2 regions of the Paucibacter soli genome follow, and region 2 is predicted to be linked to the other one. Evidence: predicted binding sites of a transcription regulator. Region 2 holds the regulator's gene; the other holds the start of a gene.
The links. The regulator HrcA, encoded in region 2, represses chaperone genes, less so after heat shock. The targets are predictions, from matches to a motif close to TTAGCACTCNNNNNNNNNGAGTGCTAA.

Region 1 (4,096 bases), on a different contig from region 2:
AGCACGCCGCGCGCACCGGCCTGCCCGCGGCCACCGCTGGCTTCGGGCTTTCGCAGGACAGCGGGGACAGCACCGGCGTGGTGCTGTACCAGGCGGTCTACGCGGGCGAACCGGCAGATGAGGCGCTGCGCCAGCAAGCCTTGCGCGGCATGGTTTTCGCGACGCTCCGTCCCGACCAGTTGCTCGACACCGTGATGCGTGCCAGCGCACCCTACCTGGCCTTCTGCCTGGTGGATACCGATCCACATACCGCCCGGCCCCTGCTGGCCGGCAAGCCCGGCTGCGCGGCGCAGACGCTGCCGCGCCTGAGCCGCGTGCACAAGCTGCAGTTCTCCGGCCGGGCCTGGGAACTGCGTGCCTGGGCCGCCGGCCCCATGCCCAGCCACGACGGCATGGGCAGCCTGCTGTTCGCCGTGGTCGGTCTGATCAGCACGGCCCTGCTGGGCGCTCTGTTGCTGACCGTGACCGGTCGCGCCAGGCGCATCGCCGACCTGGTGACCGAGCGCACCGCCGAGTTGCGCCGCGAGGTGCAGGAACGCGAACGCGCGGCCGAGGCCCTGCATGCCAGCGAGGAACGCTTCCGCAACATCTTCGAACACGCGGCGGTGGGCCTGGTGTTCACCGATCTGCGCGGCGTGCCGCAGCAGGTGAATCCCTATTTCTGCCGCCTGGTGGGCTACAGCAGTGCGGAGCTGATGCAGCGCTCCAGCATCGCCATCACCCATCCGGACGACCGCGCCGAGGACCTGCGCCTGGGTCGCAGCCTGTTGCGCGGCGAGATCGACAGCTATCGCCGCGACAAGCGCTACATCACCAAGTCCGGACAGATCGTGCAGGTGCGCGCCCTGGTGAGCATGCAGCGCGATGCGCGCGGCGAGCCGTTCCGGCTGGTGGGCGTGGTGGAAGACGTCACCGACCAGCTCAGGCTGCGCGAACTGGAGCGTGCCCGCGGCACGGCCGAGGCGGCCAACCAGGCCAAGAACGAGTTTCTCTCGCGCATCAGCCATGAGTTGCGCACTCCGCTCAACGCCATCCTGGGCTACACCCAGTTGCTGGAGCTTGGCGGCGAGACGCAGCTGGGCGAGCAGCAGCGCGGCTGGCTGGCACAGAGTCGCGCGGCCGGCTGGCATCTGCTGGAGCTGATCAACGAGACCCTGGACTGGTCGCGCATCGAGACCGGTGCACTCAAGCTCGAACTGGCCCCGCAGGCGCTGCAACCCTTGCTGGCATCGAGCTGGTCCATGCTGGAGGCCGACGCTGCCGGGCGCGGCATTGCCTACAGCGTGGCACTGGCGGCCGACGCGCAACAGGTTTATGCGGATGCCACGCGCCTCAAGCAGGTGTTCACCAATCTGCTCAGCAACGCGATCAAGTACAACCACCCTCAGGGTCAGGTGCGGGTAAGCAGCCAGGCCTTGGGCAATGGCCGTGTCGAGATTACTGTGACCGACACCGGCCTGGGTCTCAGCGAGGCGCAACAGGCCCAGCTGTTCCAGCCCTTCAACCGGCTCGGGCGTGAGCTCGGCCAGGCCGAGGGCACCGGCATCGGCCTGGTGATCTGCAAGCGCCTGGTGGAAGCGATGCAGGGCAGCCTGACGGTGCGCAGCGCGGCGGGCCAGGGCGCCAGCTTTGTGGTCGAGCTGCCTGGCGCAGCGCCCTGAGCACAAGGGCCGGAGCGGCGCGGCTTTTTGCCGCATCGCCGCCGGCCCGGCTTGGCACAATAGCGGGCAGCGCGTCCAACCATCGAACCATCCCAAGCCTTCGCCCCATGAGCACAACCGAACTGGCCACCCGCCCCAATCAAGCGCTGACGCTCGCCGACGATCGCAAGTCCTTTGCCAGCCGGCAGTTCCTGACTTTCCGCATCGGCACCGAGGAATACGGCATCGACATCCTGAAGGTGCAGGAGATCCGTTCCTACGAGGCGCCCACCCGCATTGCCAATGCGCCCGCTTTCGTCAAGGGCGTGGTGAATCTGCGCGGCGTGATCGTGCCCATCGTTGACCTGCGCCTGCGCCTGGGCAGCCCGGCCGAGTACAACGCCTTCACCGTCTCCATCGTTTTGAACGTCTGCTCGCGCGTGGTCGGGGTGGTGGTGGACTCGGTGTCGGACGTGCTGGAACTCGATGCCGACGCCATCAAGCCGGCACCGGAGGTGAGCGCCGCCATCGACACCCGCTTCGTCACGGGCCTGGGCAAGGTCGGCGAGCGCATGCTCATCCTGCTGGACATCGAGAGCATGGTGGGCAGCCCGGATTTCGGCCTGATTGACTGATCGGCGACCGGTCGCGGCGCTGAAAGTTAGTGCACACCCTCGCCATAAGTCCTGCAATACCTTAGTGAGTTCACTTTTTCTCAGCCATTAGCACTCATTTGCCATGAGTGCTAATATGTCCAATATCGAGCCATAACGGCTGGGAGAAGTGAAAACGCCATGAGCATGATGTCCAACGCCACTGCACTGCAGGTACGCGACCCCTGGGCGCTGCTGCCCTCGCTGGGCAATCTGGATGCCTATATCAGCGCCGTCAACCGCCTGCCCCTGCTGACCCCCGAGGAGGAGCAATCCTTCTCGCGCCGCCTGCGCGAGCATGGCGATCTGGAAGCCGCCGGACGGCTGGTGCTCTCGCACCTGCGCCTGGTGGTGTCGATCTCGCGCCAGTACATGGGTTATGGCCTGCCCCAGGGCGACCTGATCCAGGAGGGCAATGTGGGTCTGATGAAGGCCGTCAAGCGCTACGACCCCGAGCAGGGCGTGCGCCTGGTGTCGTACGCGATGCATTGGATCAAGGCCGAGATCCACGAGTACATCCTGCGCAACTGGCGCATGGTCAAGGTGGCCACCACCAAGGCGCAGCGCAAGCTGTTCTTCAATCTGCGCTCGATGAAGCACAGCCTGAAGGAGGAAAACGCCGCCGAGGGCCAGGCCCATCGCAACACCCTCACCGAGGCCCAGGTGGACCATGTGGCCCGCGAGCTCAAGGTCAAGCGCGAGGAAGTGCTGGAGATGGAGACCCGCATGGCGGGCGGCGACGTGGCCCTGGAGCCCCAGACCGATGACGACGGCGAGAGCTTCGCCCCCATCGCCTACCTGGCCGACGACAGCCAGGAGCCGACGCGCGTGCTGGAGGGCCGCTCGCGCGACGCGCTGGCCGGTGACGGCATCTCGCGCGCCCTGGCGGTGCTGGACGAGCGCAGCCGCCGCATCGTCGAAGAGCGCTGGCTCAAGGTCAATGATGACAGCAGCGGCGGCATGACCCTGCATGAGCTGGCGGCCGAATACGGTGTCAGCGCCGAGCGCATCCGCCAGATCGAGGTGGCGGCGATGAAGAAGATGAAGAAGGCCCTGGCCGAGACGGCCTGATCCACTGCTGCAGCATGCAAAAGGCCCCTTGCGAGGGGCCTTTGTCTTTACGAGCGCTCGTTCAAGAGCAGCTTGATGTCGTCGGCCAAGGCCTGGGCGCCGGCACCGTAGCGGGCGAACACGCGCACCCTGCCCTGGGTGTCGAAGATGAAGCTGGCCGCCGTGTGGTCCATGGTGTAGCTCTCGGGCGTCTTGCCCGGCACCTTGGCGTAATAGACCTTGAATTCGCGTGCCGTCTCCTTGAGCTGCTCGGCATTGCCGCGCAGGGCCACGAAGCTGGGGTCAAAGCTCGTCATATAGGGCTTGAGCAGTTCCGGCGTGTCGCGCTCGGGGTCGACGGTGATGAACACGCCCTGCACCTTGTCCCCATCCGCGCCCAGCGACTTCTTCACCTGGGCCAGCTCGGCCAGTGTGGTGGGGCAGACATCGGGGCATTGGGTGTAGCCAAAGAACACCACCACCACCTTGCCCTTGAAGTCCGCCAGGCTACGCGGCTTGCCTTCCTGGTCGGGCAGGCTCAGCTGGCGCGCGTAGCTGGCGCCGCTCAGGTCCACGCCGCGGAAGGCGGGCTTGGCAGCGCCGCCCAGCTGGTCGCAGGCCGCCAGCGTCAGCGCGCTGAGGGCCGCCAGGAACAGTCTTCTCTTGGTGTTGCGTAGCATCTCAGGCGATCCAGGGCATCAGGTAATGGTCCAGCAAGAGCGCCGCGAACAGCAGCGACAGGTGCAGGATGGA
Region 2 (4,096 bases):
TCCATGTCGGCGCCGTGCAGATAGGCGCTGAGCGTGTGCGTGGCGTCCTGCAGCTGCGCCTGCACGCCCTGCAAGGCCTCGACGGCGGGCTGCAGGCGCGCGTCGTAGGCCAGCACGTCCTGCAGATCATCCAGCGCTCGCTGCGTCAGGCCCTCGGCATTGAGCTCGGCCTCGCTGAGCGCGTCCAGCGCCTTGCGCGCCGCATCCATCAGCGACTGCGCATGCGCGAGCCGCTGGTGCTCGGCGTTGAGCTCATCCCATTCATCGGCGCCGGGCGCGAGGCGATCGAGCTCGCCGATCTGCCAGCTCAGGCGCTCATGCTCGCGCGCCAGCTCGCCCTGGCGCGCCTGCGCCGCCTCAAGGCCCTCGCTGGCCCGCTTCCATTCGGCATAGGTCCTGGCCACCGGCACGGCGTCGATGCCGGCATAACCGTCCAGCAGCGCGCGCACCGCGGGCGCGCGGGTCAGGCCTTGCCAGGCATGCTGGCCGTGGATGTCCAGCAGGGCATCGGCCAGCTCGCGCAGCTGCGCCACCGTGGCGGCGCTGCCATTGATCCAGGCGCGGCTCTTGCCCTGCGCGTCGATGACACGGCGCAGCAGCAGCAGGCCATCGTCGTCGCCATCAAAGCCGGCCTCGCCGAGCCAGTCGTGCAGGGCGGCGGGGCGGTCGAACTCGGCCGTGATCTCGGCCCGCGCCGCGCCCTCGCGCACCACGCCGGCATCGCCGCGGCTGCCCAGCGCCAGCTGCAGGGCGTCGATCAGGATGGACTTGCCGGCGCCGGTCTCGCCGGTAAGCACCGCGAAGCCCGCGCCGAAGTCCAGCTCCAGTTCGGGCACGATGACGAAATCCCTGAGACTCAAGCGCCTGAGCATCAGCTCACTCCCTCGTACCAGCGCAGCTTGCGGCGCAGCGTGGCGTAATAGCTCCAGCCGGTGGGATGCAGGAAGCAGACCTTGTGCTTGGAGCGCCGCACGGTGATGCAGTCGCCGTGCAGCAGGCTGGCCAGGCTCTGCATATCGAAATTCACGCTGGCATCGCGGCCGGCGACGATCTCCAGCCGGATCTCGCCCAGGTCGGGTAGCACGATGGGGCGGTTGGAGAGCGTGTGCGAGGCGATCGGCACCAGCACCCAGCCGCCTATGCTGGGATGCAGGATGGGCCCGCCGGCCGAGAGCGAATAGGCGGTGGAGCCGGTGGGCGAGGCGACGATGATGCCGTCGGCGCGCAGATTGGCGACGAACTCGTCGCCCACGTCCACGCGCAGCTCCACCATCGAGGCGGTGGCGCCGCGGCTCACCACCACGTCGTTGAGGGCCAGGCCCTCGAAGATGATGCGCTCATCGCGCCAGACCGCGCCCTCCAGCATGGCGCGCTGCTCTTTTTCATAGGTGCCGGCCAGGATGGGCTCGAGCGCCTCGCGAAAGCGCTCGATCGAGATATCGGTGATGAAGCCGAGCCGGCCCTGGTTGATGCCCACCAGCGGGGTGCCATGTCTTGCCATCTCGCGGGCAAAGCCCAGCATGGTGCCGTCGCCGCCGACCACGATGGCCAGGTCGCATTCGCGGCCCAATTCATCGTTGGAGAGGGCGTCAAAAGCGGTGATGCCGGTGTTCAGCGCGGTCTCGCGCTCCAGCGAGACATCCAGGCCGAGGCCGGCCACGAACTCGGCAATCTCCTCAAGCACAGGGCGTATGCCCCTGGCCTGGTGCTTGCCCACTAACGCCACATGACGGAATCGCTTGGCCATGCGCAGAATTACACCACAGGGTTGCGAGCACTTGCGGGACCCGGCGGGCCTGTCCGTACAATGAAAGCCATGCTCGACGAGCGCTCCAAATCACTGCTGAAAACCCTGGTCGAACGCTATATCGCGGACGGTCAGCCCGTGGGTTCGCGCACGCTGTCCAAGGCATCGGGGCTGGAGCTCTCGCCCGCGACGATACGCAATGTGATGGCCGATCTGGAGGAGCTGGGCCTGATCGCCAGCCCGCACACCAGTGCCGGCCGCATTCCCACCGCGCGCGGCTACCGCCTCTTCGTCGACACCATGCTGACCGCGCAGCCGGCCCTGCTGGGCGCGGACGCGCGGCCGATCGAGACGCAGCTGCAGCCCGACCAGCCGCAGCGCGTGATCGCCAGCGCCGCGCATCTGCTGTCCAGCCTGTCGAGCTTTGTCGGCGTGGTGACCGCGCCGCGCAAGCCCAGCGTGTTCCACCATATCGAATTCCTGCGCCTGGGCGAGCGGCGCGTGCTGGTGATCATGGTGTCGCCCGACGGCGATGTGCAGAACCGCGTGATCTTCACCGCGCAGGACCTCAACCAGGCCGAGCTGGCCGAGGCCAGCAACCGCCTCAACGCCCATTACGCCGGCCTCACCCTGGAGGCGGTGCGCGAGCGCCTGAGGAGCGAAGTGGATGCGCTGAAGGGCGAGATCGGCGTGCTGATGAATACCGCCGTGCAGGTCGGCACCGAGGCGCTGGAGCATGAGGAAGAGCGCGTGGTGATTTCCGGCGAGCGCAACCTGCTCACCGTGCAGGATTTCAACAACGACATGGGCAGCCTGCGGCGCCTGTTCGAGATGTTCGAGCAGAAGACCCAGCTGATGCGCCTGCTCGACGTCTCCAGCCGTGCCGAAGGCGTGCGCATCTATATCGGTGGCGAGAGCCAGGTCGTGCCCTTCGAGGAACTCTCCATCGTCTCCGCGCCCTACGAGGTGGATGGCCAGCTGGTGGGCACCCTGGGCGTGATCGGCCCCACCCGCATGGCCTACGACCGCATGATCCAGATCGTCGACATCACCTCGCGCATGGTCAGCAACGCGCTGTCGCAGAAGTAGGGCCGAACTGCCCTATACAATCCGCGCTCCTGGCGCCGGCCAGGGCAGTTTCTTACTCAGGGCCGTTAGCTCAGTTGGTTAGAGCAGAGGACTCATAATCCTTTGGTCGCAGGTTCAAGTCCTGCACGGCCTACCAGACATCTCCCTCAGCAAACACAAAGGGCTTGGCGAATCTGCCAAGCCCTTCTTGCTTCTGAGCGGACGATCAGTGTGCGGGCGCAGGCGCCGGCGCCACAGCCGGCGCCCGCGTCACGCGCGTCTTGCCGCCGGTGGTCACCAGCACCACGGCGTCGCCGGCCATGATGGTTTCGCCGGCCTTGGCCTGCACCACCGAGCGACGCTCGCCATTGCGCAACTGCAGCAGGATCTCGACCGCTTCCTCGCGAGTGGCGTTGCGCTCGATAGCGTTGCCTATCACCGCACCGGCCACGGCGCCCAGCACGCCCACAACCTGGCCCTCGCGGCGACCACCGACGCTGGAGCCCGCCACTGCGCCGATCACACCGCCGGTAACGGCGCCGGCGCCGCTCTGGCTGCCGTCCACGGTCACGGGGTGGATCGATAGCACGGTGGCATCCTGCACCTGAGACATGCGCTGTGCGTCGCCGCGCTGCACCACGTCGGGGCTGGTGGTCGAGCAGGCGGCCAGGGCCGCCACGGCGGCGGCGGCGATCAGTTTCTTGATGGGCATGGTTCCTCCGGATAAGTCGTGGAAGCCCAACGTTGCCGCGGGCTTGGGCGTTGACCCGATTACACGTCTTTACCGGCGGCCATGACCGAGGTCATGGGACCTGTCTACGCATGCAGGCGGCTTGAGCGCGGCACGCTGGCGAGCAGGAACTCCATCTGGTCGGCCAGGATGCGGCGGCCGCGCAGAATCATGTCCTCGTGCAGGCTGGGCACATAGGGCAGGTAGAGCAGGCTCATATGGGCCTCCTCGGGCATGCGGTTGCCCTTGCGGCCGTTGCAGCTCTTGCAGGCGGTGATGCAGTTCATCCAGCTGTCGTAGCCGCCGCGCGAGCTGGGAACGATGTGCTCGCGGGTCAGGTCGTCGGGATGATGGCTGTGGCCGCAGTAGGCGCAGACGTAGCGGTCGCGCGCGAACAGCTTGGGATTGGAGAGGGCGGGCGCCTGGCGCCAGGCGCGCGAGGGCACGGCGCCGCGTACCGCGATGATGGGATGCACCTCGATGCGCGATTGCATGCCGGTGCGGCGCTGCAGGCCGCCGCGCAAGACATGGCAGGGGTCGCCCAGCGTCCA

Region 1: a site for HrcA is predicted at 2,363-2,389, ahead of rpoH (RNA polymerase sigma factor RpoH). Genes of this name have one in related genera too.

What each region holds. Positions count from the first base shown of each region.
Region 1 is NZ_JBBHJW010000001.1:23,061-27,156, forward strand. It holds gene WG898_RS00115 (CHASE domain-containing protein) at 1-1,661, shown strand, start outside; gene WG898_RS00120 (chemotaxis protein CheW) at 1,769-2,275, shown strand; gene rpoH (RNA polymerase sigma factor RpoH) at 2,441-3,364, shown strand; gene WG898_RS00130 (SCO family protein) at 3,412-4,023, opposite strand; gene cyoE (heme o synthase) at 4,025-4,096, opposite strand, start outside.
Region 2 is NZ_JBBHJW010000003.1:15,031-19,126, reverse strand. It holds gene recN (DNA repair protein RecN) at 1-872, opposite strand, end outside; gene WG898_RS08170 (NAD kinase) at 872-1,747, opposite strand; gene hrcA (heat-inducible transcriptional repressor HrcA) at 1,817-2,836, shown strand; tRNA gene WG898_RS08160 (tRNA-Ile) at 2,896-2,972, shown strand; gene WG898_RS08155 (outer membrane lipoprotein) at 3,042-3,527, opposite strand; gene WG898_RS08150 (HNH endonuclease) at 3,632-4,096, opposite strand, start outside.